3 regions of the Bradyrhizobium sp. Pha-3 genome follow, and region 1 is predicted to be linked to each of the others. Evidence: predicted binding sites of a transcription regulator. Region 1 holds the regulator's gene; each other region holds the start of a gene.
The links. Region 1 encodes HrcA, which represses chaperone genes, less so after heat shock. Its sites were predicted from a motif close to GTTAGCACTCNCNNNNNGNGAGTGCTAAC; they were not measured.
Positions count from the first base shown of each region.

Region 2: a site for HrcA is predicted at 6,685-6,713, ahead of ACE10X_RS07785 (co-chaperone GroES). Genes of this name have one in related genera too.
Region 3: a site for HrcA is predicted at 6,543-6,571, ahead of ACE10X_RS27450 (co-chaperone GroES). Genes of this name have one in related genera too.

Region 1 covers NZ_CP170151.1:9,317,297-9,326,838, reverse strand. The annotation lists gene hemW (radical SAM family heme chaperone HemW) at 1-769, opposite strand, end outside; gene rdgB (RdgB/HAM1 family non-canonical purine NTP pyrophosphatase) at 756-1,391, opposite strand; gene rph (ribonuclease PH) at 1,403-2,116, opposite strand; gene hrcA (heat-inducible transcriptional repressor HrcA) at 2,287-3,375, shown strand; gene grpE (nucleotide exchange factor GrpE) at 3,541-4,146, shown strand; gene ACE10X_RS44420 (VOC family protein) at 4,195-4,620, opposite strand; gene ACE10X_RS44415 (helix-turn-helix domain-containing protein) at 4,689-5,540, opposite strand; gene pncA (bifunctional nicotinamidase/pyrazinamidase) at 5,563-6,273, opposite strand; gene ACE10X_RS44405 (hypothetical protein) at 6,357-7,292, opposite strand; gene dnaK (molecular chaperone DnaK) at 7,860-9,542, shown strand, end outside.
Region 2 covers NZ_CP170151.1:1,611,331-1,620,872, forward strand. The annotation lists gene ACE10X_RS07740 (bifunctional transcriptional activator/DNA repair enzyme AdaA) at 1-162, shown strand, start outside; gene ACE10X_RS07745 (PaaI family thioesterase) at 119-586, shown strand; gene ACE10X_RS07750 (ester cyclase) at 788-1,315, opposite strand; gene ACE10X_RS07755 (hypothetical protein) at 1,564-1,761, shown strand; gene ACE10X_RS07760 (hypothetical protein) at 1,780-2,979, opposite strand; gene ACE10X_RS07765 (MarR family winged helix-turn-helix transcriptional regulator) at 3,088-3,564, opposite strand; gene ACE10X_RS07770 (antibiotic biosynthesis monooxygenase) at 3,663-4,031, shown strand; gene ACE10X_RS07775 (hypothetical protein) at 4,063-4,353, opposite strand; gene groL (chaperonin GroEL) at 4,444-6,090, opposite strand; gene ACE10X_RS07785 (co-chaperone GroES) at 6,295-6,591, opposite strand; gene ACE10X_RS07790 (hypothetical protein) at 6,909-7,427, shown strand; gene ACE10X_RS07795 (hypothetical protein) at 7,686-7,964, opposite strand; gene ACE10X_RS07800 (hypothetical protein) at 8,154-8,627, opposite strand; gene ACE10X_RS07805 (protein phosphatase CheZ) at 9,138-9,542, opposite strand, start outside.
Region 3 covers NZ_CP170151.1:5,778,309-5,787,850, reverse strand. The annotation lists gene ACE10X_RS27475 (adenylate/guanylate cyclase domain-containing protein) at 1-2,235, shown strand, start outside; gene ACE10X_RS27470 (Crp/Fnr family transcriptional regulator) at 2,514-3,308, shown strand; gene ACE10X_RS27465 (hypothetical protein) at 3,327-3,524, opposite strand; gene ACE10X_RS27460 (hypothetical protein) at 3,565-3,780, opposite strand; gene groL (chaperonin GroEL) at 4,487-6,127, opposite strand; gene ACE10X_RS27450 (co-chaperone GroES) at 6,185-6,499, opposite strand; gene ACE10X_RS27445 (usg protein) at 6,894-7,184, shown strand; gene ACE10X_RS27440 (cupin) at 7,284-7,850, shown strand; gene ACE10X_RS27435 (c-type cytochrome) at 8,215-8,751, opposite strand; gene soxC (sulfite dehydrogenase) at 8,738-9,542, opposite strand, start outside.

The sequences.
Region 1 (9,542 bases):
GGTTGTGCTTGCACTCGGCGCCGGCACGGGCGTGGTTGGAGATCTCATAGGCCGGCAATCCCTCGCGGGCGCAGACCTCCTGTGTCACGTCGTAGAGCGCGCGCGCGGTCGCTTCATCCGGCGTCTGCAATTTGCCGGCGGCATGCAGTCCGAAGAACGGCGTGCCTTCCTCGATCGTGAGCTGGTAGAGCGACAGATGCTCGGCCGCTTCCGAGATCGCCTGCTTCAGTTCATCAGCCCACATCCGCGGCGTCTGATCGGGGCGGGCATAGATCAGATCGAACGAGTAGCGATCGAACGCGCTTCGCGCGATCGCGACCGCGTCGAGCGCCTCGCGCGCGGTGTGCAGGCGGCCCAGTGCCTTCAGCGAGGCATCATCGAGCGCCTGCACGCCGAGCGAGACGCGGTTGACGCCGGCTGCGCGATAGCCGCGAAAACGCGTCGCCTCGACGCTGGTCGGATTGGCCTCGAGCGTGACCTCGACATCGCGCAAGACCTGCCAGTGCTTGCCGATCGCATCGAGCACGGCACCGACGGTCTGCGGCTGCATCAACGAAGGCGTGCCGCCGCCGAGGAAGATCGAGGACACCTGCCGCCCCGGCACGCGCGCGGCCGTCGTCTCGATCTCGCGGGCGAACGCGCGCACGAAGCGCTCCTCGTCGACCGGCGCATGCCGCACGTGGCTGTTGAAATCACAATACGGGCATTTCGACAGGCAGAACGGCCAGTGCACGTAGACGCCGAAGGCTGCTCGGTCAGCGTGGCTCAAGGCAGATCTCCGCGAGCTTCACGAAGGCGCGGGCGCGATGCGACAGGCCGAGTCCGAGCGGCGGCAGGCCGTGCTTCTCGATGCTGGTCATCTCGCCGAAGGTCCGCGTGTAGCCGTCGGGCAGGAACGCCGGATCGTAGCCGAAGCCGGCAGTGCCACGCGGCGGCCAGACCAGGGTTCCGTCGACGCGGGCCTCGACCTCCTCGAGGTGATCGTCGGGCCAGGCCACGCACAACGCCGAGACGAAGTGGGCCTTGCGCCGGTCCGGTGCGGTGGCGCCGCGTTCCTGCAGCAGCCGCTCGATCCGCGTCATCGCCGCCATGAAGTCCTTGCCCTCGCCGGCCCAACGCGCCGAGTAGATCCCGGGCGCGCCGTCGAGCGCGTCGACCACGATGCCGGAATCGTCGGCGAAGGCGGGCCGTCCAGTTGCCTTCGCTGCCGCGATCGCCTTGATCGCCGCGTTGGCGCGAAAACTGTCGCCGGTCTCCTCGGGCTCGGCAAGGTCAAGCTCGCCCGCCGACACCACCTCCACGCCATGCGGCGCCAGCAGTTCCCGCATCTCGGCAAGCTTGCCGGGATTATGGGTGGCGATGACGAGCCTTCCGGTGATTCGGCGGTGCATTACCAATCTGACTACGCCACCGCGATCTTTTGCAAGTCGACCAGACGCGCGACACCTTTGCGCGCCAGCGCCATCAGCGCCAGGAACTCGCCTTCCGAGAACGGCGTCTTCTCGGCGGTGCCCTGCACCTCGATGATCCGGCCGTCGCCGGTCATGACGAAATTGGCGTCGGTGTCGGCTTCGGAATCCTCGGCATAGTCGAGATCGAGCACCGGCGTGCCCTGGTAGATGCCGCAGGAGATCGCCGCCACGTTGTCGCGCAACACATTGGTCTTCAGCATGTTGCGGGTCTTCATCCAGTTGATGCAGTCGGCCAGCGCCACCCAGGCACCGGTGATCGAGGCGGTGCGGGTGCCGCCGTCGGCCTGGATGACGTCGCAATCGACCGTGATCTGGCGCTCGCCGAGCGCCTCGAGATCGACGGCCGCGCGCAGCGAGCGGCCGATCAGCCGCTGAATCTCGACCGTCCGGCCGCCCTGCTTGCCGGCCGAGGCCTCGCGACGGGTGCGTTCCAGGGTGGCACGCGGCAGCATGCCGTATTCGGCGGTGACCCAGCCGCGGCCCTGGCCCTTCAGCCACGGCGGCAACCGCTCTTCCAGCGTGGCGGTCACCAGCACATGGGTGTCGCCGAACTTCACCATGCAGGAACCCTCGGCATATTTGACGACGCCGCGTTCCAGCGACACGGGACGCAGTTCATCGGGTGCACGGCGGCTTGGCCGCATGAAATCCTCCAGAAATCCGAGAAAATTGGCTGGCCGTGCTTGTAGGAGGGGGAAGGGGCAGCGGCAAGGGTTTTCGGCCCCGGCAGGGTCCGGTACCACGGGGCCGAATGCATGCTTGTCATCGGCCTCCCGGATCGACAAATTATGCAGTAATTGTGAGGGACTGGAGTGTGACTCACCACGATCCGATTGGCCTGATCGCGCCGCATGCCGGGCTCGCCCAGCTCAACGAGCGTTCGCGCGACATTTTTCGTCAAATCGTCGAGAGCTATCTTGCGACCGGCGAGCCGGTCGGTTCCCGCAACATTTCGCGCCTGATCGCATTACCGCTGTCGCCGGCCTCGGTCCGCAATGTGATGTCGGATCTCGAGCAGCTCGGCCTGATCTATGCGCCGCATACATCCGCCGGACGGTTACCGACCGAACTCGGGCTGCGCTTCTTCGTCGATGCGCTGATGCAGGTCGGCGACCTCACCGAGGCCGAGCGTCAATCGATCCAGACCCAGCTTGCTGCCGTCGGCCGCGCGCAATCCGTCGAGGCCGCGCTTGGCGAAGCCCTGACGCGGCTGTCGGGGCTGACCCGTGCCGCGGCGGTGGTGCTGACGCAAAAGTCGAATGCGCGGCTCAAGCACATCGAGTTCGTCCGGCTGGAGCCGGAGAAAGCGCTGGTCGTGCTGGTCGGCGAAGACGGCCAGGTCGAAAACCGCGTGCTGGCGCTGCCGCCGGGTGTTCCATCCTCGGCCCTGACCGAGGCGACCAACTTCCTCAATGCGCGGATCCGCGGCCGGACGCTGGCTGAAGCGCGGCTCGAGCTCGAGACGGCATTGACGCAAAACCGCGCCGAGCTCGATCAGCTCACGCAAAAGGTGGTCGCGGCCGGCATCGCGAGCTGGTCCGGCGGCGAGAACGAGGACCGGCAGCTGATCGTGCGCGGTCACGCCAATCTGCTCGAGGACCTGCATGCGCTCGACGATCTCGAGCGCATCAAGTCGCTGTTCGACGATCTCGAAACCAAGCGCGGCGTGATCGATCTGCTCGGCCGCGCCGAACGCGGCGAGGGCGTGCGGATCTTCATCGGCTCGGAGAACAAGCTGTTCTCGCTGTCGGGTTCCTCTACCATCATCGCGCCCTACGGCGACGCCCAGGGGCGGATCGTGGGCGTCCTCGGCGTGATCGGACCGACGCGGCTGAACTATGCGCGGGTGATCCCGACCGTTGATTATGCCGCGCGCATCGTCAGCAAGATGCTGGGCGGCTGACCGGAGGGCGATTTCGCTTTCATTTGACGGGTTTTCTTCACCCAAGCCGGAGATCCCAGTTCCCGAGGCCGGTATGTTGCGCTTGATTTTCGCCGCCCAAAGCACGATATCCCGGCAAGCAATCCCCAAGATTTGAACCGACGCGAGTTTTCGAGAAGGCAAGCCATGACCGATCCGAACCGGGCCAATGACAACACCGAGAATTCGGCGCCGACGGGTGAGCCCGTTGTCTCGAAGCCCTACATCATGCCTGACGAGCCCGAGGCCGGATCGGCAGAGGCGCTGACCAAGGAACTCGCCGAGGCGCGCGACCGGACGCTGCGCACGCTGGCCGAGATGGAGAATCTCCGCCAGCGCACCCGCCGCGAGGTCGCCGACGCCAAGACCTATGGCATCACCGGCTTTGCCCGCGACGTGCTCGATATCGCCGACAACCTGCAGCGCGCGCTCGATGCGGTGCCGGCCGAGACCAAGGAAGCCGCCGATCCCGGCCTGAAGGCGTTGCTCGAAGGCGTCGAGTTGACTGAACGTTCACTGCTCAACGCGCTGGAGAAGAACGGCGTCAAGAAGTTCGACCCGATCGGCGAGAAGTTCGATCCGAACTTCCAGCAGGCGATGTTCGAGGTGCCTGATCCGTCGGTGCCGTCGGGCACCGTGGTGCAGGTCGTGCAGGCCGGTTACATGATCGGCGAGCGCATCCTGCGCCCGGCACTGGTCGGCGTCTCCAAGGGCGGCGCCAAGGCCGCCCCGACCGCGGACATCACCGCCTGATCCGTCCGATTCCGGCTGCCCGTTTGTGAGCTCGCGGATTGCGCGGGCTCACGGTCGCGGCTTTTCGTGTGCCTTCGGCCAATAGGTGCCGAAGCTCCAGAGATTTCCTTCCGGATCGCGGCAGGCGAAGTCGCGGCTGCCATAGTCGGTGTCTCGCAGTTCCATCTCGATCTTTGCGCCGGCAGCCTTGACCTTCGCGTGCAGCGCGTCGGGATCGTCGACGGCGATATAGATCGAGTCCGTGCGACGGTTGTCGAGGTCGCCGACCAGCCGGCCATATGCGTCGTCACGGCTCTGGCCCAGCATCAGCATCGAGGAACCATAGGCGAGCTCGGCGTGATGGATCACGCCGCCATCGCGGTAGACGACGTGTTCGGTGAACCCAAGCACCGTCGTGAGCCAATTGGTCATCGCCTCGGCGTCCTTGCAGCGCAGGGTCGGATAGATGCGGGGCGGTTCGATGTCGTGCGTCATGGTCGCTCACCTCCTTGGCTGACGGCGCCATCCTGCACGAGGCAACGCGGCGTCGGCTTGAAGGTTTGTTACCAGTCCGCCAGCCCATCGCCGGCGTGAACCAGCCGGCGGCCGGTCAGCGCCTGGCGGCGCGCCCAGGCGGTTGGCGGTTCGCCCGCGAATTCGACGAATTCGCGGGCGAGATGGGCCTGGTCGGCATAGCCGCTTTCCGCCGCGATCCCCGCCCAGCCAAGCGCGGTGCCGCTTTGTGCCAGCCGGCTCGCCCGGTGAAACCGCATCATGCGCGCCAGCGATTTGGGGGCGAGGCCGAGCTCGGACCGAAACCGGCCGGCCAGATGCTTGCGGCTCCAGCCGATCTCGTCGGCCAGTGCCGTGATGCTGATAGCGCCGGCCGAACGCGCCAGTTTTCGATAGGCGAACGCGACTTCGAAAGACGGCATGTGGCCGGCGCGGCGCAGCACGAACGCCTCGATCAGGTCGAAGCGGCGCTGCCAGCACGCCACGGCGCCGAGCTGCTCGCGCAGGCGACGGCCATCATGGCCGAGCACATCGTCGATATCGACCATGCGCCCGACCAGGTCGGTCACGGCGCCGCCGAAGAAGCTGTAGGCGCCAAGCGGGGTGAAATCGACCTGCACGCAGGCAGCGTGCCCGTCGGACTCGATGTAGACAGGCCCGGCATGCAGGCCGGCGGCGAAGCTGAGCTGACGATCGGTCGCACTGGGCTCGCGCGACAGCGCGATCAGGAACGGCGAGCCGAAACTGATGATCAGCGGGACGATCAGCGGCGCGGCCTGTCGTTGCGCGAACCGGCCCGTCGCGGTCTCGCGATAACCGGTGATCCGGACGATCAGGCCCGCCAGGCGCGGCGATGGCAGGCGCTGCGCGAGATCGAATGCAAGGGGTGACGACTCGGCCATGCGGATGTCGCGAGGCAGCGTCCTACGCGATATCCGAGGACTGGATGCGCTTGACGCCGGCCTTGGCCATGTCGTCCCAGGCCTTGGCGAGCGATCCCTGGGTGTCGATGCCGCGGCAGGCATCTTCCACCACATAGGTCTCGAAGCCGGCCTTGCGCGCATCGAGCGCGGTCCATGCCACGCAGAAATCGGTGGCGAGCCCGGCCACGAAAACCCGCTCGACGTTGCGCGCCTTCAGATAGGCGGCGAGCCCGGTGGTGGTCTTGCCGTCGGCCTCGGTGAACGCGGAGTAGCTGTCGACGTCCTTGTGAAAGCCCTTGCGGATGATCAGCTCGGCCTGCGGGATCGCGAGTTCCTTCGACAGCGAAGCGCCGTCGGTGCCCTGGACGCAGTGGTCGGGCCACAGCACCTGCTTGCCATAGGCAAGGTCGACGGTCTCGAACGGCTTCTTGCCGGAATGGGTCGAGGCAAAGGAGATGTGTCCGGGCGTGTGCCAGTCCTGCGTCATCACCACATTGGCAAAGCTCTTGGCGATCCGGTTGATCACCGGCACCACCTGCTCGCCGTCCTTCACCGCGAGGCTGCCGCCGGGCAGGAAGCAGTTCTGGACGTCGATCACGAGCAGCGCGGAGCCGTCGTCGGGCTTGATCGCAGCCGCCCAGAGGTGCTTTGGAACCAGCGCGGCAAGCGCCAGCGTACCGAGCCCTGCAACGACCTGTCGTCGATCCAACATCGCGCCCTCCTCGCTTTGGTAGCCGTGCGAGGAGGCTAGTTCCGTTCGTGGAGCTGCGAAAGTCCGATTTTTTGGCGGGCCTGTCAGCCGCGCGGCTGGATGCCGTCGCGCACCGCGCGGAAGCGCGGGAAGGCCTTCTCCCAATCGGTACGCGGGGAGCTGCCGATGATGCGCATCGATGTTTGCGCGCCGAACCGCAGCCACTGCACGATGGTCACCGGGGTATTGTCCTTGCCGCTGACGGCGTCGATGCGCGTCTCGAAGCCGGGCTGGCCGTCGATCCGGATCGGTTCGGACATGGTGATCCGCCCGTCGCGCACGCCGGGGATCGTGGTGGCGATCTGCTGGGCGAAGCGACCGCGATCATCTGGTGTGGCCGGGGCCGAGCCGATGATGCCAAGCAGCATGAAGGGCTTGGTCTCAAGGCCCTTGTCGTCGCCGTCGGCCATCAGCAGCGCGGCGCCCGGCGCCAGCATGCGGACATTCTTGAAGCTGCTGAGCTCGGTGACCTTGAACGGCATCATGCCGAGCTGTTCGTCGACCGGCACCTCGTTGCGGATCTGGGCGGTGGCGAACATCTGCCGCACGGCGTCGTCGGTGTAGATCTTGCTCGCGTTTTCCGGCACCTGCACCGCGACATAGCCGGAGAAGGTCGGTCCCGGCAGGATCATGGAATAGCGCCGCACATTGGTGGTGCCGTCACGCGCGCTCTCCACGGTGTAATAGGCAAGGCCGGCCGGCGTCTCGAGGCTCTCCGGCTTGATGTTTCCGCTACCGGCCGGGTTGGCCTTGAAGGCGCTCACGACCTCGTTGTAGGCGTCCGCGGGCAGATCGGCGATCAAGACCTTCACGCCCTGGTCCTCGGTCTCGAAGCCGATGAACGACTTGGCGCGGTTGAGGCCCACCAGCGGCTTCATCCCGACATGCGCGCCCGGCGGAAACACCACGTCGGCGGCAAAGCCACGACAGGTGGCAGCAAGCAGCAAGGCAACCGCAACGAGAAGTCGAAAAGGCGTCATGGGGGATCTACCGGTTTTGCTTGGTGGCCGCGCAACGGGGCCGGTGCAGGGCTGGATGGCCTCTTTCAGTCGGACCGCTTTTAGCGGTTTTGATGACCCTGCAACAGGCCGCCAAAGCCCCGCTCCGGGCCTGCAGGCCCGATTCCATGGGCTTTTCGTCCCGATTGGCTGGCACTTTCCAGTTTCCCGACGTTTCCGACGATCGGCCACCAGCGGCCAAACAGCGCGCCCTCGGCCTGTGCGCCGCTCCCGCATACGACGTTTGTGAGTGTTCACTCAACAGCGCTGATGTCGTGTAGCGGATGTTCGCGGTCGACGGCGTGCCGCATCATTGCCGATTTGTTAACTTGGATCGGGCTTGAACCGGCGCCGCAGTCGGGCTGACACAATCTTTCAAACGTCAGTCTTTTCAGGCCTCAACGTTGCGTCCAGTCCTTGCGGGCAGGACCCTCTCTCCTATATCAGGCTCACCGTCGCAATATCGCGAGTATGTGAACGTCTGGGGGTTCGGTACGGAGCGCCGTCAGGGCCCAACCAACCTGCCGTAGCAAAGAGGATATGAAAACCATGGGTAAGGTCATTGGGATCGACCTCGGCACCACGAATTCGTGCGTCGCCGTAATGGATGGCAAGAACGCCAAGGTGATCGAGAATGCCGAGGGCATGCGGACGACGCCGTCGATCGTTGCCTTCACTGACGATGGCGAGCGCCTCGTCGGCCAGCCGGCGAAGCGCCAGGCGGTGACCAATCCCGAGCGTACGTTCTTTGCGGTGAAGCGCCTCATTGGTCGCCGCTATGACGACCCGATGGTCGAGAAGGACAAGAAGCTCGTTCCCTACAAGATCGTCAAGGCATCGAACGGCGACGCCTGGGTCGAAGCCGATGGCAAGACCTATTCGCCCTCGCAGGTCTCGGCCTTCATTCTGCAGAAGATGAAGGAGACCGCTGAGGCGCATCTCGGCCAGAAGGTCGAGCAGGCTGTCATCACAGTTCCCGCCTATTTCAACGACGCGCAGCGTCAGGCCACCAAGGACGCCGGCAAGATCGCCGGCCTCGAAGTGCTGCGCATCATCAACGAGCCGACGGCTGCCGCGCTCGCCTACGGTCTCGACAAGTCGAAGTCCGGCACGATCGCCGTGTACGACCTCGGCGGCGGCACCTTCGACGTCTCGATCCTCGAGATCGGCGACGGCGTGTTCGAGGTGAAGTCGACCAACGGTGACACCTTCCTCGGTGGTGAAGATTTCGACATGCGCCTGGTCGGCTATCTCGCCGACGAATTCCAGAAGGAGCAGGGCATCAACCTGCGCAACGACAAGCTTGCCTTGCAGCGCCTGAAGGAGGCTGCGGAGAAGGCCAAGATCGAGCTGTCGTCGACCACGCAGACCGAAATCAACCTGCCGTTCATCACGGCTGACCAGACCGGTCCGAAGCATCTGACGATGAAGCTGACCCGCGCCAAGTTCGAGGCGCTGGTGGCCGACCTCGTCGAGAAGACCATCGAGCCGTGCCGCAAGGCGCTGAAGGATGCCGGCCTGACCGCCGGCGAGATCGGCGAAGTGGTGCTGGTCGGCGGCATGACCCGCATGCCGAAGATCCAGGAAGTCGTGAAGCAGTTCTTCGGCAAGGAGCCGCACAAGGGCGTCAATCCCGACGAGGTCGTCGCGATCGGCGCTGCGATCCAGGCCGGCGTGCTGCAGGGCGATGTCAAGGACGTGCTGCTGCTCGACGTGACCCCGCTGTCGCTGGGCATCGAGACGCTGGGCGGCGTGTTCACCCGCATCATCGACCGCAACACCACGATCCCGACCAAGAAGAGCCAGGTGTTCTCGACCGCCGAAGACAATCAGGGCGCCGTCACCATCCGCGTCTTCCAGGGCGAGCGCGAAATGGCGGCCGACAACAAGATGCTCGGCCAGTTCGACCTGATGGGCATTCCGCCGGCTCCGCGCGGCATGCCGCAGATCGAGGTGACCTTCGACATCGACGCCAACGGCATCGTCAACGTGTCGGCCAAGGACAAGGCGACCGGCAAGGAACAGCAGATCCGGATCCAGGCATCCGGCGGTCTGTCCGAGGCCGACATCGACAAGATGGTCAAGGACGCCGAGGTCAACGCGGCCGAGGACAAGAAGCGCCGCGAGGCTGTCGACGCCAAGAACCATGCCGACGGCCTGGTTCACTCGACCGAGAAGGCTCTGGCCGAACACGGTTCGAAGATCGCCGACACCGAGCGCCGCGCGATCGAA
Region 2 (9,542 bases), 1.7 Mb from region 1:
TTCTCCAGCGCGCGGCGCATGAATGCCGCATTCGCAAAACTCTACGGCCGCTCTGCCGCGTCGCTGCGGCGCAAGCGGCCGGCCGCCACGATGCAGCGAACCCCGATGGAGATCGGCAATGGCCAAGAGCTACGGTACCGTCAGTGCGGAACAGAAACTTGAGATGAGCGGTCTCGCATTCGTGCAGGGCCTCGCCAGCGGCGCATTGCCGCTCAACACCATCGCGCGGACACTCGGTTATGACGTCGCCGAGGCCGAGCGCGGCCGCGTCGTCGTAACGCTGGTGCCGACCGACGCGCATCTCAATCCGGCGGGCACCGTGCATGGCGGCCTCACCGCGACGCTGCTCGACAGCTGCATGGGGCTTGCGGTGCAGTCGACGCTCGATGCCGGCACCAGCCAGACCACGCTCGAGTTCAAGATCTCGCTGGTGCGTCCGATCACGCCCGACACCGGCCCGATCAGAGCGGAAGGCAATGTGCTCAATTGCGGCCGCCGCATCGGCACCGCCGAAGGCAGGGTCACCGACGAGCAGGGACGGCTGCTCGCCCACGGCACGACGACGTGCCTGATCTTCCCTTCTTGACGCCGAGCGCTCGGAGAGGCTGCGCCGGCATTGCATCGGGAGATCCGATACCGGCGCAGTAATATTGGAGTGCCTCCAGCAAGCTTACGGCTTAGAGATCTTCAAGTTCACCGCACCGATCGATTACGTTACCCGAACACGCATCAAGCGCGTTCGGGTAGTGATGATGCGATCGTCGATGGAGCCATGCACTCCGGCCGTTCAGCGTGGCCCCTCCGGATATCCCGGCATGTTGTTCCAGCCGGCAGGCAGCTCGCCGCCGGGCCGCGACGCGGCTCCGTCGCTTTCGGGCAAACGAATGAGGCCGAGCTGAAGCATGGCGGTGATCGCATCTTCCTGTCCGAGCTCCTCGGCGATCCGTCCGTCCTGCACACGCAGCACGGTGGTGCCGGCGAACGTCATCTTGCGGCCCGAGGCCGCCGGCAGCGAGCCGAGCCGGAAGTCGCTGAAGGCAGGTCCGGTGTGGGTGCCGCCGCCTTCCCAGCGGCCGACCACGAGGTCGCCCTCCGCGATGAGATCGCCGACGCCCCAGAAATTGAGATCCGGAAACGCGTCGCGAAATTCGGTCATGAACTTCATGACCGCGGCGCGGCCCTTCTTCGGTTCGTGCATCGGGTAATGCACGACAATGTCTGCTGTGGCGAGTTCGTTGATGATGCGCGGATTCCAGGGGTTGCCCCAGAACTCCTTGAACCACCGGCCGACGACGTCCTTGTTTTCCTCTGACATCTCTTCGTCTCCATTTGCGCGTTGCCGGTATCGCGGCCGGCGTTCTGTCGATGCGCGCAGTGAACATTTGGAGACGTGTGTCGTGCCACCCGATTTCAGATCGGGCGCTCGGTCGGCGTGCAAGCAAGATTCCACTGTGTCGATATGGCGCTTAGCACCGCTTCTCGATCGTCGTCGCGGAATCGGGAAGCGGGTGGTTCGCGGAACGCGAACGCAAGACCATCTTCGCGATCACACGGGAGAACATCATGCGCAACTTCGATGCGATCGCCGCGCTGCGCGGCGACGGACTTCGTCCCGAGCTGCGGGCGCTGCTCGATCGCGCTGCGATCGAGCCTCGTTCTGAATTGTTCGTCAGGAGCGACGGGATGCTTCAGTCCGGTCCGGACGCCACCCCGAAGACGGTGCGCGACAACGTCGTGCCGCTGAAGACGCGGGCGGCCTGAATCAGGAGAGCGGCGGCCTTACCGCCACACCGACTTGTCGGCGTCCCAGCGCTGGCCCTTGAACTCCTTGATCAGCGCATCGATCGCGCCGTTGTCGTCCCTGGTCTCGCTGCCTTCCTCGTCGTTGCTGGAATCGTCAGACAGATTCAGCTTGGCGCCGGCGCTGTCGTCCGATGTCGAGACGGTGGGGCTCGAGACCCACAGTATCAGCCGGTCAGAACTTCCGGGCTTGTCGGGCGAGACCAGGGCAGTGACCTCGTAATTCTGGGTGAGGCCGAGTGCCGGGTAAATCGTGCTGGGCCGCTTCAGCACCAGCTTGAGCTTGCCGGTGTTCGCATTCCACGTCGCTGAGGCGGGCTTTGCGGCAAGCGTCTTCGCCAGCACGCCCGCGATCGCGGTTGCCAGCTTGTCACGGTTGAGCTTGTCGCCGTCGCGCCAGTCGGCGGCGGCAAAACGGATGGTGCGGTCCATCTCGACCACACCGCTGGTCCAGCCGGCCGCGGTCACGCCGGGCGCCGATTTTGCCTTGGCGAGCAGCGCGCCGGCGTGCTCGGGATCGACGGTGAGGTTGATGGTCTGCTCGCCGGAGCGCATCGCATCGCAAGTCACCGCGAGGCTGGAGGTGCCGATCTCGACCGCCTCGCCCTTCAGGCTTTTGAGGAAGTCCGCCACCGCATCGAGCTTCACCCGCACACCGATCGATTCCGGCGAAACGTCGGTGAAATCCTTCGGCTGCGGCGTGATGCCGTCCTCGGTGGCCTGATTGTCCTGGAATTCCTTCTCGCTGAGATCGGAATTGTCCGTCGAGGCGACCTCGGTCACGGTCTGGCCGATCGTGATCTGGCCGCGGAACTCAAAACCGTCGCCGGTTTGCTTGCGGTTCAGCTTGACGGTGACCGGCTGCTTGTCGGCGACGCTCTGGGCGGTGCCGGAAAGTGTCTGGCCGCTGACGGTCAGGTTGGCGACGAAGCGGTCCTTGCGGTCGGAGCTCTTGTCAGCGGGATAGCAGACGTCGAGCACGGCCGCGGTCACGGTCTTGCCCTGGCGGGTTTCCTTCAGGACGACGTCGGCATTGCCGTCCATCAGGCCGTCGATCGAGGTGAAATAGCGTGTCTCGGGGCCACTGGCGGGCGCCGCCTTCGATTGCAGCTTCATCTGGGCGAGAGCAGGCGCCGAGGCGACGGCAAGACCGAGCAGCAGGAGCGGGAGCGCGCGCATACGATAAGTCCTCGAAGGGCAGAATCGGTTCCGTCGTAACTAGCAAACCTCCATGTCATTGGCCAAAAAAGAAGGCCGCCTAACGGCGGCCTCGCGCCGCGATCGCGGTCATGTGCGTTCGTCAGGTTCCTGGCCGCTCTCCAGCCGGCCGCGCAGCACCGTCACGACGCGGCCCACGGTCTCGAGGTCCTTCATCGACAGCCCGTCGGCGAGGCCGTTCACCCAGGGCAGCTGCAGGCGCATCGCCGCGTCGAAGCTTTGCCGCCCCTTGGCGGTCAGCACGACGAGCTGGGCGCGGCGGTGATGCGGGTTGGTTTCGAAGGCGACGAGCCCCTCCCGCTCGAGATCGTTGACGATCCGCTGCACGTTCTGTCTGGCAGCGCCGAGGTCGCGCGCCAGCCATGCGACCGGTTGCGGGCGCTCGGCGGCGACGATGGCACCGAGGATCTGCCAGCGCGCGCTGGTCAGCCCGAGCCCGGCCACCAGCCGGTCGCCTGATGTGAACAGCAGGCCGTTGAGCCTGAACAGGTCGGGAATCAGGGTGCTCAGGGCTTCGCCCGCCGGCGTTCGTTTTGCATTCGGCATTTGTCACCATATAAACGTATTGACATCATAATGTCAATTTATATATGTATCCATCATAACGGAATGACATCATAACACCATATAGAACGGAGCCGACCATGCCGCAGATGCGCCCCCTCGACCCCGCTTTCCCGATCGACCGCCAGCTCGCGGTCGATGCCACCAACGTCGTGCTCGTCAACCTCTTCACGCTCGATGCGGCCGACGAGGACACGTTTCTCAAGGCCTGGCAGGACGACGCCGCCATCATGAAGCGGCAGCCGGGCTTCATCTCGACCCAGCTGCACCGCGCGATCGGCGAGAGCCCGGTCTATCTGAACTACGCGGTCTGGGAATCGACCGCCGCCTTCCGCGCCGCGTTCATGAACCCCGAGTTCAGGGCCAAGCTCTCGGCCTATCCCGCCTCGGCGGTGGCCTCGCCGCACTTGTTCCAGAAGGTGGCGATCCCGGGCGTGTGCGTCGCGTAACGGACTGTCAGGCCGTCGCGTCAAGGATCGGTCAGCTGTGCACCAGCATGCCAACCCCAAGCGTGGCAGCAGCGGCCAGAAACGATATGTCCAGAAATCGCAGCGGCGCTTTTGGACGATGACCGGCAGAACCGGAAATGACGTAATAGAGCCCATAGCCCGCGCCGAGAACGACGAACGTCAGCGTTTGCTTGAGCCAGAACGTCAAGACGACCGCAAGATCATCGATGCTGTCCAGGGCATAGGCGCCTAACGCGAGCAACGTGCCGATCGCGTAGAACAGCACGAGCGTTGACGTCAGTGATTTGGCGTCGCGGGACATGCGATGATCCTTGCATCCCGATCGTAATCAAACTGCAAAAAAGAAGGCCGCCCGGAGGCGGCCTTCGATCTCGATGGGGATGTGGGAGGCTTAGAAGCCGCCCATGCCGCCCATCCCACCCATGCCGCCGCCGCCCGGCATTGCCGGCGCCGCGTCCTTCGGCAGTTCGGCGACCATGGCTTCGGTGGTCACGAGCAGGCCGGCCACGGAGGAGGCGTCCTGCAAGGCGGTGCGCACCACCTTGGCGGGGTCGATGATGCCCTTGTCGACCATGTCGACATAGTCCTCGGTCTGGGCGTCGAAGCCGAAGGTCTCCGACTTGTTCTCGAGGATCTTGCCGACCACGATCGAGCCCTCGACACCGGCGTTCTCCGAGATCTGGCGGACCGGAGCTTCGAGCGCCTTGAGCACGATGTTGATGCCGGCCTGGACGTCGGCATTCGGGTTGGTGAGCCGGCCGACCGCCTTCTTGGCGCGCAGCAGCGCGACGCCGCCGCCCGGCACGATGCCTTCCTGCACCGCGGCGCGGGTCGCGTTCAGCGCGTCCTCGACACGGTCCTTCTTCTCCTTGACCTCGACCTCGGTCGCACCGCCGACCTTGATGACGGCAACGCCGCCGGCGAGCTTGGCGAGGCGCTCCTGCAGCTTCTCACGGTCGTAGTCCGAGGTGGTCTCCTCGATCTGCGCCTTGATCTGGCCAACGCGGGCGTCGATGTCCTTCTTCTTGCCGGCGCCCTTGACGATCGTGGTGTTCTCCTTGTCGATCACGATCTTGCCGGCGCGGCCGAGCATGTTGATCGTGACGCTCTCGAGCTTCATGCCGAGGTCGTCGGAGATCAGCTGACCGCCGGTCAGGATCGCGATGTCCTCCAGCATCGCCTTGCGGCGATCGCCGAAGCCGGGGGCCTTGACGGCGGCGACCTTGAGCCCGCCGCGCAGGCGGTTGACGACCAGGGTCGCCAGCGCCTCGCCCTCGACGTCCTCGGCGAGGATCAAGAGCGGACGGCCCGACTGCACCACGGCTTCCAGCACCGGCAGCATGGACTGCAGGCCGGACAGCTTCTTCTCGTGCAGCAGGATGTAGGCATCCTCGAGCTCGGCGGTCATCTTCTCGGCGTTGGTGATGAAGTAGGGGCTGAGGTAGCCGCGGTCGAACTTCATGCCCTCGACGATATCGACCTCGGTCTCGAGCGACTTGTTCTCCTCGACGGTGATCACGCCCTCGTTGCCGACCTTCTGCATCGCCTGCGCGATCATCTTGCCGATCGCGGCATCGCCATTGGCCGAGATGGTGCCGACCTGGGCGACTTCGGACGAGGAGGCGACCGGCTTGGCGCGCTTCTCGATGTCCTTGATCACGGCCGCGACCGCGGTGTCGATACCGCGCTTCAGGTCCATCGGGTTCATGCCGGCGGCGACCGACTTGGCGCCCTCGCGCACGATGGCCTGCGCCAGCACGGTCGCGGTGGTGGTGCCGTCACCGGCGGTGTCGTTGGTCTTGGAAGCGACCTCGCGCAGCATCTGCGCACCCATGTTCTCGAACTTGTCGTCGAGCTCGATCTCCTTGGCGACGGTGACGCCGTCCTTGGTGATACGGGGAGCGCCGAAGCTCTTCTCGATGACGACGTTGCGGCCCTTCGGGCCGAGCGTCACCTTCACGGCGTTGGCGAGCACGTCGACACCGCGCAGCATGCGGTCGCGGGCCTCTCCGGCGAATTTTACGTCCTTGGCAGCCATTGATTTGAACTCCTGGAATGATTGGATGCGGTCGCCCGGCATCTGCGCCAGTCATTGTCGGGCGAAAGCACGAAGTGCGTCTTCGTGCCAGATGACCCGGCAATCCATCGTCCTTGCGAGAATCTTGCGAAGATTGATGGATGCCCGGATCAAGTCCGGGCATGACGGCGGAGGGAGTGGGCGTTCTCGAATTGGTCGTGGCGCTTACGCCAGCACGCCCATGATGTCGGACTCCTTCATGATCAGGAGTTCCTGGTTGTCGAGCTTGACCTCGGTGCCCGACCATTTGCCGAACAGCACGCGGTCGCCGACCTTGAGGTCGATCGGGATCAGCTTGCCGGCCTCGTCGCGGCCACCCGGGCCGACGGCGACGATCTCGCCCTGGGACGGCTTCTCCTTGGCCGAGTCGGGAATGATGATGCCGCCCTTGGACTTCTCCTCGGCATCGATACGCTTGACCACGACGCGGTCGTGCAGGGGGCGGAAGGTGGATTTAGCCATGACGTTCCCTCTTGGAGGCTCGGTTTCAGGTCCGGTTCATCGGGACCGGCGTTGGATGCCGGCCGGTCGGCGCTGGGCAGAACGCCCGGCGCTCTTAGCAATCGTGGTGCGAGAGTGCTAATTGTGGGCCGGGAAATATGGCTTGGCGCAGTTTCTGTCAAGCAAACGGGTTAAGGCCTTGGTGAGGCCAATATAGGATGGTGGACCAGAAACCAAATCGTAGCGATGACGTAATTTTGTCAGACGTCATTGCTCCGCCTTAAGTTTTACGCTTGGCTGCAGGACGGGTGCGGCCGGGACATAGTCGGGGGATGCATATGATCAGGTCACTCAACGCGCGATTGGTCGCACGGTTCGCGGCTGTTTCGGCGCTGACGACACTCTTGGCGGCGTGCGGCAGCATGAGCCTGCCGTCGTTGTCGTCGAACCCTGAGCCGGCGCCAGCCGAGCCGGGCGTAGCCCCCGAAATGCCCGCAAGCATTCGCGCCGACGAGATCGTCGGCCGCTGGGGTCTCGCCTCGTTCCAGAATCCCGCCGACCGCGCCCGCACCGAGGCCGCCGCGCGCGGCCAGTGCAAGCAGCCTTACGTGATCGGCGCCGGCCAGAACGGCGGCGTCATCATGCATCTGGCCGACCAGGCCACCCCGCAGGAACTGCGGCTGAAGGGTTCCCCGAGCGGCAAGAACTATATCGGCCCGCCAGGACCGACGCCCGGCGAGCAGGACCGCGAGATCGTCTCGTTCGACGGCCGCGTCATGATCACCCGCTTCGTCGACAAGGACGCCGGGGTCCGCTACGGCAACATGGTCTATGTCCGCTGCGCCCCGAGGGCGTAACGGCGGGACTTCGAGCGATCTGCCGACATAGCGCCGCATAGGCGGTGCATCTCTCCCCCTGTGGGAGAGGCCGGATTGCATCGCCAGATGCAATCCGGGTGAGGGGTCTCTCTTCGCGAGTGACCCTCTCGCGATCCGCGTGTGCGGCGACACCCATTCATCCGGCGCGCCATAGCTGATGCGAAGCATCGGCCCTCGACAGGGCGGCGGCCGCGAAGCCTCCTCCCGTTCAAAAGTCGTGACCCGCAAACGACCGTCTTATCGCCGCACGCCAACCCGATTGACGCCGCCATTCAAATTGCCGCCCGCATTGTGACGGACCGCGGCGCGCGCCACCGGACGAGGCCTGAGCACGACGCCCGCCCTCGCCACGCAACCCTGCGGGTAACCGACATACGTGCAGTAAACCACGGCCTTGGCCGGCGCTGGCGTGAGAGCGACAGCTGCAAACCCCAACATGAGGCTGGCCGCAATCCCCGTAACTGTCACTGACCTGGTGGAAAGAATGCTCGTCCGATGCATGGTGATCCTCCTCATCGCAGGCGAACCGAAAGGTGCGGAGCCGCTTCGGATGCGTCCCAACATATGAGTTGCAAGCGTCAGGTGATGTTGACGCAGATCAACACTGGACGTGTCCCGTCGCCATGCGAGATCGCTGCTTCTCCACGAAGTCAAAGGGCGGCTCGTTGAGCCGCCCTCTGCGATGCCGTTGCGCCGGCGCCGACGTCACTGACAGACGTACATGCGGCCGTCAGCCATCTTGGTCATTGTGCCAGGCTCGCAGCCGATGCCATTGGCTGCCTTGTACTCCGTCCATCCGGCGTATCCGTAATACGGACTGATCCTTTGGTAGGCTCGTGCCGGATAGTAGGGCTGGCCAAAGTAGGGATCCGTCTGGGCCGCATACGAATTGGTCCAATCGTTTGTGCCCCAGCCCGAATAGGCCGGCGCGGTAGCGGCTGCCGTGGCGACCGCCGCCGTAGCGGCGATCCCCGCGCCGTATCCATACGCGGCGCGCCGGGTTTGGCGACGCGCAACGCCCGCGACGCTCACGGGCGTCAGCGGTCGGCCCACACGCGCCTGGGCGCTTTCGACTGAAGCCGAAATGCCGCCCTGCTCAGACCAGGTGATGGAGAACAGTGTCGCACAAGCGAAAGTCGAAAGCGCAATTGCAGTATTCCTGACAATTCCTTGCGTCATGTTCAATCTCCAGTGTTGAGTACTCCAGTGGCTCCCCCCAAAATCAGTGATCCGATAACAAGGCGGACGCGGTCAGCGCGAATGAAAGAAACCCGCCGCTGATCGTCACAGCTAAAAAAGGCGGCCTCGCGCGTCAGCAGCGTGCGAGGGATGGCAGTTCGCCCTCGTTGGATACGCCCGGCGAGCGGCCGCGAACCTGTGATGGTGTGATGAGTGGACGTGAAGCCCTGCGCGGGGACGACCGGATTTAATCCGGAAGTCCGATCCAACCGGCACCCAATGTTGGCTCCCGGCATACGCATGAGAATTTCCCCTCACGCACAGTATGCGTCAGCGACGCCAAGGCTGCCAGTAGATTTCCAATTGTCGCAATTGGCACAAACTGCATGTGGTGGCTGCGATTCGGGTGGTTCGTCCATCTCGGGTGACCCGCTGCGAGCGTGAAACCATCGCTCAAACAAAAACGCCGGCCCTCGAGGCCAGCGTTTTGTATTCTCAAGTTGCGATCGCTCAGTTGAACATCGCGTCGATGTCGTCCTGCGAGGCGTGGCCGGCGTCGCCGTCGAGCTTCGGGCCGTTGAGCAGGCGGGCATCGCCCTCGCGGATGTCGACGATCGCCGGAACGTGCGACTTGATGGCGTCGACGCCGCCCCAGATGTTCATCATCTCGTTGATGTGCTGTTCGATGAACTTCATCGTCTGCATCACCTTGCTGATGCGCTGGCCGGTGAGGTCCTGGAAGTTGCAGGCCTCGAAGATCGAGACCACGCGCTCCTGAATATCTTCGCTGAGCCGCTTCTGCTGGTCGGGCGTGACGTTGTTCGCGAGCGCGGTCGCGGCCTGGTCGATCGCCTCCACCGCCTCGAGGATCTGCTGGGTCGCCTGTTCGGTGCCGCCGACCACGGCGCCGAGCTC
Region 3 (9,542 bases), 3.5 Mb from region 1:
CAGCACGTGCCCACCGTGACACCGCTGATCGCAGCGCTGCTCTCGATCCCGACCGGCGAGCGCTATCCGCCGCTCGGCCTCAGCCCGGCACAGCAGCGGCGGCAGACATTCGCAGCGCTGCTCGACCAGCTCGAGGGCCTTGCCCGGCAGCAGCCGGTGCTTGTCGTCTGCGAAGACGTGCATTGGGCCGATGCCACGTCGCTCGAACTGCTCGACCTCGCGGTCGACCGGATCAGGGGACTGCCGATCCTCATGCTCATGACGTTCAGGCCGGAGTTCGAGCCGCCATGGGCGGGGCTCGCCAATGTCAGCCTGCTGCGGCTCGATCGGCTCGACCGGCAGGACACGCGCGCGCTGATCGAGCAGGTGACCGTCGGCCGGTTGCTGCCCGGCGAGATGATGACGCAGATCGTCGAGCGGACGGACGGTGTCCCGCTGTTCGTCGAGGAGCTGACCAAGATGGTCATGGAGTCGGGGCTGCTGGTCGAGAACGCCGGGCGCTATCGCCTCGACAATCCGCTGCCGCCGCTGGCGATCCCGGCGACGCTGCAGGACTCGCTGATGGCCCGGCTCGACCGCCTGGCGCCGGTCAAGGAGGTGGCGCAGATCGGTGCAGCGATCGGCCGTGAGTTCTCATATGCGCTGCTGCGCAGCGTGGCCGGGCGCGATGATCTGACGCTTGCCGCGGCGCTTGCCCAGCTCGAAGAGGCCGAGTTGCTGCTGCGCCGGGGCGTGCCGCCGGATGCAAGCTACAGCTTCAAGCATGCGTTGGTTCAGGAAGCGGCTTACGAGAGCTTGCTCAAGAGCCGACGGCAATTGCTTCACAAGCATATCGGCGATGTGTTGCGCGACAAGTTTGCCGAGATGGCCGAGATCGAGCCGGAAGTCGTTGCCTACCATTTCACCGAGGCAGGGCTCGGCGAGACCGCGCTGGCGTGGTGGCGCAAGGCCGGTCAGCAGGCACTGAAGCGCTCCGCCTATTGCGAGGCGATCGCGCATCTCGGCAAGGCGGTCGCGATCGCCGATGAGCTGCCCGACGAGCCGGATCGGATGATCGGCCGGCTCCATCTGCAAATCGCCTACGGCCGCGCGCTGCGGGGCAGTCTTGGGCACAGCGCCCCCGAGACGGTCTCCGCCTGGACGCGCGCCCGGCAGTTCGCCTCTGACATCGATGATCCAATCGAGCTGGCGCCGATCCAGTCGGGCCTTTTCAACGCCTGCTTGACCCACGGCGAGCTCGCGCCGATGCGAGAATTGGCGGAGGCGATCATGGGCGCAGCGGAGCGGCATCCGGATTCGCCGGTGGCGACAATCGTCGCGCGCTGGGCCAGCGGGGTGACCTCCTGGTTCGCGGGCGAGTACGTGAACGCGGGCATCCATCTCGAGCAGGCCTTCGCGGCCTATGCGACCGAGCCGGATCCGGCAACCTTCAAGGCGTCGACGCTCGACTTGCCGTTCGTCATCATGAGATTTCTCGCCCTGGTGCTTTGGCCGCGTGGCGAGATCGATCGGGCCCGGCAGCTCGCGGGCGCAGCGGTGAACGTCGCCGGAAAACAGCGCGCGCTCGCGCGCGCCAATGCGCTGGTTCACAAGGCGGTCTTCGACGGGCTGTGCGGCAGCAGGTTGCGCCAGACCGAGACGATCCTTGCCTTGGGCCTGGCGCAGGATCACACGATGCCGCTCTATGTCGCCGCCGGCACCTATCTCAATGGTCTGGAGAAGTGGCGTGCCGGCGACCGGGCCGCAGGTCTCGCGGAGATGCAGCGTGGCTGGACGTTGCTTCACGAGAACGACTGCTACCTCTGTGAACCGTTCTGGGGATTGCAGATCGCTGTGGCGCATGCGGAGGCCGGGCATGTCGATGCCGGGCTCGACATCATCGATGAGTTGATCGACGCGACGGAGCAGTCCGGGCAGCACTGGCTGGATGCCGAGCTATACCGCGTGCAGGGCGAACTGCGGTCGCGCCGCCACAGCCCTGACATTTCCGGCGCGGAGGATGCCTTCCATCGCGCCCTCGAGATCGCGCGAAGGCAGCAGACCAGGACGTTCGAGCTGCGCGGCGCGCTGGGACTTGCACGTCTTTACAGCCGCAGCGGCCGGGCAGAGGAGATATCTCAATTGCTGGCGCCGGTGCTCGCCGGCTTCGATGCGGCGCTCGATCTTGCCGAAATCAAGGATGCGCAGGAACTGCTCATGCAGGCGTGGCCGGACCGCCACTCGCGCGCGTCCTGACGGTTGCCGCAGCGGCGCGGTCACACCGCGTCCGCCCCACGCCCGCGCAGATGGTGAAAGAGCAGGTTCGGACGTCGCGCGCGGCGCTAGCGATGCGAAACTGGAACTGTTGGGTTCCCGAAGTTCTACGGTGCGACGATGCGCATTTTGCTATTGCGCCCGGCGGCGCATTTGCATCTAACTTTAAGGACGCCGCTGCAGAGAATTCCGCCTTGCGGTCAAACGTTTGGAATTTGTTTTTGATCCTGTGTTCGAGTGAGTAAGCCGTGCGACCATTGATGACGTTGCCGCAGGTGAGCATTTCCGGCGGAACTCGTAATCGCCTTCTCGCGACATTGTCGCCGGCGGATCTGGACCTCCTGAAACCGGAACTTGAGACTGTCGCGCTCGAACAGGATGCGGTCCTGGCGCGCGCCGGTGACGAGATCGACTACGTCTTCTTTCCCCACAGCGGCGCGATCCTGTTGATGATCGACATGGCGGACGGGCAGACGGTCGCGACCGGTGTGGTCGGATGCGAAGGGGCCGTGGGCAGTCTGTCGGTTCTCGGAGCCTCGCCTTCGGGCATTACCGCCGTCGTTCGTGCGGCTGGTACCGCCTCGCGGGTCCCGGCGGCGCGCTTTCATGCCGCTTTCGGCCGCAGTCCCGGGATTCGGCAGGCGATCCAGAAGCACGTCAGGTCGATGCTGATCCAGTTTCAGCTCGGCTCCGCCTGCAATGCGCTCCACCCGGTCGAGGCGCGGATGGCGCGCTGGCTGCTTCAGCTTCGCGACCGCGTCGACAGTGACGTCCTCCCGCTGACCCAGCACGCGCTGTCGCAAATCCTCGGCGTACGACGAACGACGGTGACCTTGCTGATGGGCAACCTGCGCAAGCGCGGCGCGATCAGGTCGGATCAACGAGGCCGGATCGAGATCGACCAGGCGCGGCTCTTGGCGGCGACGTGCGAATGCCATCGCGTCATGCGTCTCGAGGCCGAGGAGATCTTCTCGGGCGACAAGGTTCGAACGCGCGGAATGGCGCCCGCCAACGATCCGCGCATCCCGGAAATCGAGGCGGACGACGCCGTGTGAGCGCGTTCTCTGGTGCGATCAGCTTCCTGGCCGCCGATCAAGCTCCCGTGCAGGCGAGGATACCCCTTCGAGCTTCGCGATCTCGCGCAGCACCTTTGCGGTCTCGCGCAACTCATTGCGCTTCGGGCCGGGCTTCAGCCGTCGTGCCTCATCGAGAAAGTCCTTGGCCTGCAGCAGCCAGGCAGACGTTTCCGTCGAGATCTGCACATGCGCCATGGTGTCCCTCCATCGCGGTCGTCAATAGTGGTGGCCATTGTCAGGCCGGCGAACCGCCGCCGCGGCGTCGCCGCACGCGGATGCTCGGCTCATCGACCCAGGCGTCCCGCGCAAACCAGGCGTGATCCGCGCGGCAAAACGGACAGGGCGTGCGCGCGAAGAACACGGTACTGCGTCGAAAGCTCTCGCGATCGGTCTTGATTCCGGTGGAAATCGCGTGTCCGGTTTGCGGACATCTGACCATCACCATGCCCATGAGCGCCTCCTTCCCATATTGCCTTTTGCTTTTTGCCTTTTGCCTTGCAGAAATAGTCCGGCCGGTTGGATTGGCCCCAGATCGGTGCGCGGGGTAGTTGGGGGGCATCGCGCACCTGCGGCGTTTGACGGAGCATCGGCAGTGGGGGCTGCACGCTCTCGTCACTGGGCTTCTTCCAACCGGCCAGGTCCCTCCTTGAACGAATCCTCGATGTGACTTCAACGCCGCTTCTTCAGGCGGCTTGGCAGAGAACCTCTTCGCTTTCGCTCACCGCATTGCCTCCCTCGCAAGTGAGAGCATTCTCCGCGACGCTTGCCCGCGTCACGGGAGCTGACGCTCCGTGCTCGATTCAGATTTTTGAGAGTGAAGTTCGATCTCGTCCCGAGCTTACTGTGCGGGACGAAGTCGACAGTGTCGGTTCGGTTTGCGACTCTCGCGCGAATTTTTTTTGAAATTGTCAACTCAGACCAACGTATATTTACGGAGAGTGTTGTGCATAACGTGCATGCTGAGAGCCGCGTGAGGCTCCTGCATCAGCGTGAGGTTGTGCAAATATCCGCACTGGCCGCGCTGCGGTAAGCGAGCTTGCCCCAAACAAAAACCCCGGCATCGCTGCCGGGGTTTTGCATTTCGTTTTCGCTGAGCGAGATCCCGGCTCTGCGGTGCACCGCTTTGCGCTGCACCGCGTCCGGGACGACTTCGTCGCTTAGAAGTCCATGCCGCCCATGCCGCCGCCCGGAGGCATCGCGGGGCCGCCGGCGTTCTTCTTCGGCAGCTCGGCAACCATCGCTTCCGTGGTGATCAGGAGCGCGGCAACCGAGGCAGCGTTCTGGATCGCGGTGCGGACGACCTTGGTCGGGTCGATGATGCCCTTCTTGACGAGGTCGGCATAGTCGCCGGTCTGGGAGTCGAAGCCGTAATTGTAGGCCTTGTTCTCCAGGATCTTGCCGACGATCACCGAACCGTCTTCACCGGCGTTGATCGCGATCTGGCGAGCGGGAGACGACAGCGCCTTGCGCACGATCTCGACGCCGGTCTTCTGGTCGTCGTTCTTGGTGCGCAGGCCCTTGAGCTGCTCGGAGGCACGGAGCAGGGCGACGCCGCCGCCCGGGACGATGCCTTCCTCGACAGCCGCGCGGGTCGCGTGCATCGCGTCATCAACGCGATCCTTGCGCTCCTTCACCTCGACCTCGGTCGCGCCGCCGACGCGGATCACCGCGACGCCGCCTGCGAGCTTGGCGAGACGCTCCTGCAGCTTCTCACGGTCGTAGTCCGAGGTGGTCTCCTCGATCTGCGCCTTGATCTGGGCAACGCGGGCGTCGATGTCGGCCTTCTTGCCGGCGCCGTTGACGATCGTGGTGTTCTCCTTGTCGATCATCACCTTCTTGGCGCGACCGAGCATCTGCAGCGTGACGTTCTCGAGCTTGATGCCGAGGTCTTCCGAGATGGCCTGGCCGCCGGTCAGGATCGCGATGTCCTGCAGCATGGCCTTGCGGCGATCGCCGAAGCCCGGAGCCTTGACGGCCGCGACCTTCAGGCCGCCACGCAGGCGGTTGACGACGAGGGTGGCGAGGGCTTCGCCTTCGACGTCTTCGGCGACGATGACCAGCGGCTTGCCGGTCTGCACCACGGCCTCGAGCAGCGGCAGCAGCTCGTTCAGCGAGGAGAGCTTCTTCTCGTTGATGAGGATGTAGGCGTCGTCCATTTCAACGCGCATCTTGTCGGCGTTGGTGACGAAGTAGGGCGAGATGTAGCCGCGGTCGAACTGCATGCCCTCGACGACGTCGAGTTCGGTCTCGAGCGACTTGGCTTCCTCGACCGTGATCACGCCCTCGTTGCCGACCTTCTTCATGGCGTCGGCGAGGAACTTGCCGATCTCGGCATCGCCGTTGGCCGAAATGGTGCCGACCTGGGCGATCTCCTCGTTCGAGGTGACCTTCTTCGAGTTCTTCTGGAGGTCCGCAACGACGGCTTCGACCGCGAGGTCGATGCCGCGCTTCAGGTCCATCGGGTTCATGCCGGCGGCAACCGACTTGGCGCCCTCACGCACGATCGCCTGGGCGAGCACGGTCGCCGTGGTGGTGCCGTCGCCGGCCGCGTCAGCGGACTTGGAGGCGACTTCGCGCACCATCTGGGCGCCCATGTTCTCGAACTTGTCCTCGAGCTCGATCTCCTTGGCGACGGTGACGCCGTCCTTGGTGATGCGGGGAGCGCCGAACGACTTCTCGAGCACGACGTTGCGGCCCTTCGGGCCGAGAGTGACCTTCACCGCATTGGCGAGGATGTCGACGCCGCGCAGCATCTTGTCGCGCGCATCGACGGAGAATTTGACTTCTTTAGCTGCCATCTGAATTTTTCCTTGGAATGTTTGATCCTGGAGGAATCTTGGGGAGGGGGGAGGCGCTTAGGCCGCCTTCTTCTTGGAAGCGGGGACGTCGAGCACGCCCATGATGTCGCTTTCCTTCATGATCAGCAGGTCTTCACCGTCGATCTTGACCTCGGTGCCCGACCACTTGCCGAACAGGACGCGGTCGCCGACCTTGAGGTCGATCGGGATCAGCTTGCCAGCTTCGTCGCGGCCGCCCGGGCCGACGGCGGTGACTTCGCCCTGCGAGGGCTTTTCCTTGGCACTGTCCGGAATGATGATGCCGCCAGCGGTCTTCTCTTCGGCGTCGATACGCTTGACCACGACGCGGTCGTGAAGCGGACGGAATTTCATGCAGTCCTCCTAAACGTTTGCATATGCTGTAGATTTTTGGAGAGTTAGCAGTCCAGTCCAGCGAGTGCCAGACTGACTGGGCAGGAGATAGGCCAAGCCTTGGCGGCGGGCAAGTGCCTCTAGCAGAAAAATTGGCACTCGTGAGTGCCGCCTGCCAAAAGATGCCGAGATCATTTCGGCATCCTTAATGCCGCCCGGGAGGGGTCGCCGGGGCTATTAGCAGATGCGGTAAGCTGCTGCCAACGCAAGAAATTTCAACAACCTATTAAACATTTAGGCTTGAGATGGGTTAGTCGCGTGCGTCACATTTCTCTCATGTGAGCGCATCCATTGCCGGTGGTCCGGCGGGGGAGGTCGGCCACCACGTGAATGCGCTCCGTCACAGGAGGTTGGCATGGTCTCGCGAGTTGGTGGGGTTGTTTCCGACGATTTCCGGAAGCAGTTGCTGGGGTACGGGCTGACGACGGCGCAAATCCTCTATCGGATGCCGGATCACCCCTCGTTGCTGCAGACCTATGTCTGGCAGAACTACGACCTGTTTCCGAAATTCCCGGCGCTGCAGGATTTCCTCGCGTTCTGGCAGGCGAAGCTCGAAGGCCCGCTGTTTTCGGTGACGGTGGCGCATTCCAAGCTGGTCAAGCCGGCCGAGCTGCGCGCCGTCGACGGCGTGTTCCGGCTGCATTGAGCGGGCAAGGGGGCAAAAGCGCGGTGTGCGCCTTTGCTCGCCTCGCGGCGCGCGACTTGTGTTAGCCTTCCTCCGTCACAAAAAGACGGGAGGCGAACAATGGCCAAGAAGACGGCATCAAGATCGGCCGCCAAGACCGCGGTGAGGAAGAAGTGGTCGGGGCTCGGCGCCGGCGCCAAGAAGACGTCCGCGAAATCGTCCGCGCGCAAGACCATCAAGTCGAAAGGCCGCGTCTCGGCGGCCAAGAAGAGTGCGCCGAAAGCTGCAACCAAGGCGCGGCCGAAACAGCGCGTCGCGATCAGCCATCACCGCGAAGAGGACTTCAAGGCCGACGGGCTGCGCGCCTACGCCAAATACCGCGACCTCGGCATCGCCGCCGCCTCGCATGGCCTGGCACAGGCACACGTCATCCGGCTGCAGGGACCGTGCAATCCCGATGAAGTGTCGAAGCTGCACTTCCACGATATCGACTTCCAGATGGTCTATGTGCTCAAGGGCTGGGTGAAGACCTACATGGAAGGCGAGGGCGAGACGCTGATGCAGCAAGGCAGCGCCTGGACCCAGCCGCCGCGCATCCGGCACATGATCCTGGACTACTCCGACGACGTCGAACTGCTGGAGGTGATCCTGCCGGCCGAGTTCAAGACGGTGGAGCTGAAGGCGTAGGCTCTAGCGCAGTCGTCATGGCCGGGCTTGACCCGGCCATCCATCCTGCTTCCAAAGATTCTCCTTGGTCGATGGATGCCCGGGTCAAGCCCGGGCATGACGATTTTCCAGGCCGTGTACCCATAAAACCGTCGGTGTGACTCTACGTCCGCTTTGCCCCGATAGCGACCAAGTTCGTGCGGCAACGCAAGATGTCGCGATGGGCCACAAACGGACTCATGCGCCGCAGCAAAAGACGCACGCGGGCTGCAATGCCTCACTCGATCACCTCGGCTGCGGCAGCGCAGAATCCCACGACATCGAAGGCGGCATACGTTCTCATGGCGGACCGCCGCAGGTGCATTGAAGGAACTACTGCGATCACCTACTTCGGCTTTGCCGGGACGAATGTCACAAAGCCATCCCGATTCGGCATACGTACCTTCGGCAGCGTCTGGGCATTCATCGTCTCGTTCTCTCCGATGATGCCGTTGAGCTGCAGGATATAGGCGGCCACTGCGTAGAGTTCGTCATTGGTCAGCGTTTTCGATTCGTTGTAAGGCATTGCCCGCCGAACGTAATCGAAAATTGTTGTGGCATAGGGCCAGAAGCTTCCGACCGTCTTCATGGCAGGTTTGTCTCCGACAAGCGACCCGATCCCGCCCACCACTGCATCGTTCGGTTTGCCCGCTCCCTTTTCGCCGTGACAGGCGAGGCACTTCGACGCGTACACGGCCTCACCCTGCTTTGGTGTCCCGCTGCCGGGCGGCAGACCGGCGCCGTCAGGACTTATGCTGATGTCCCACGGGGCGACTTCCTCGGGAGTTATGACCTTCCCGAGGTTCGGGCTGTCGGCCAGCGCCGCAGATGAAAATAAGCCAAGTGCGCAGGCGGCAGCCAGAGCAGAGTTATGCGTAGACATGCTTCACCTCTCCCTTCTCGGACACGCCCCACGTCGTGACCGCATTGGAGTGGTAGATCGTCCTGCTTCCACGATCAGCGATCATTTTCTCGCGCGTCGGCTGGACGTAGCCTATGTCGTCGGTCGCGCGGCTTTGCAGGACAGCGGGGCCGCCGTTCCAGCGCCACGCCATGCTGAAACGCGTCAACGCCTTCGACAGCACCGGCTCCTGCAGAGCTGCGGGAGCCCAACTCTTGCCGCCATCGGCCGAGATTTCGACCTTGGCGATCTTGCCGTAGCCCGACCAGGCGAGCCCTGTAATCTCGTAGACGCCCGGTTCCTTCATCGTGAGTCCCGGCGACGGACGCGTGATCACCGACTTGCCTTCCTGCGGAAAAACGAATTGGAGCGATTTGCCGTCAGGCATCGTGATCGTGTATTTCGACGTCTCGTCCTTGGTCATTGTTGGGCCTTCGGTGAGCTTGATGCGCCGAAGCCATTTCACGTTCATGTTGCCTTCGAATCCCGGGAGCAGCAGCCGCATGGGATAGCCATTCGCCGGCCGCACGCGCTCGCCGTTCTGGTACAACGCAATCAATGCATCCTGCATGATCTCTGCGAGCGGCAGACTGCGGCTCATGCCGGCGGCGTCGGCACCTTCCGCCAGAATCCACTTCGCTTTCGGGTCGACGCCAGCTTCCTGCAGCAGGGCCGCCAGCTTGACACCCGTCCACTCGGCGCAGGAGACTTGACCCTGCATCTGCTGAACTCCGACTTGCGCGGGCTCCTTCTGATAAAGCAGTTGGCCGTTG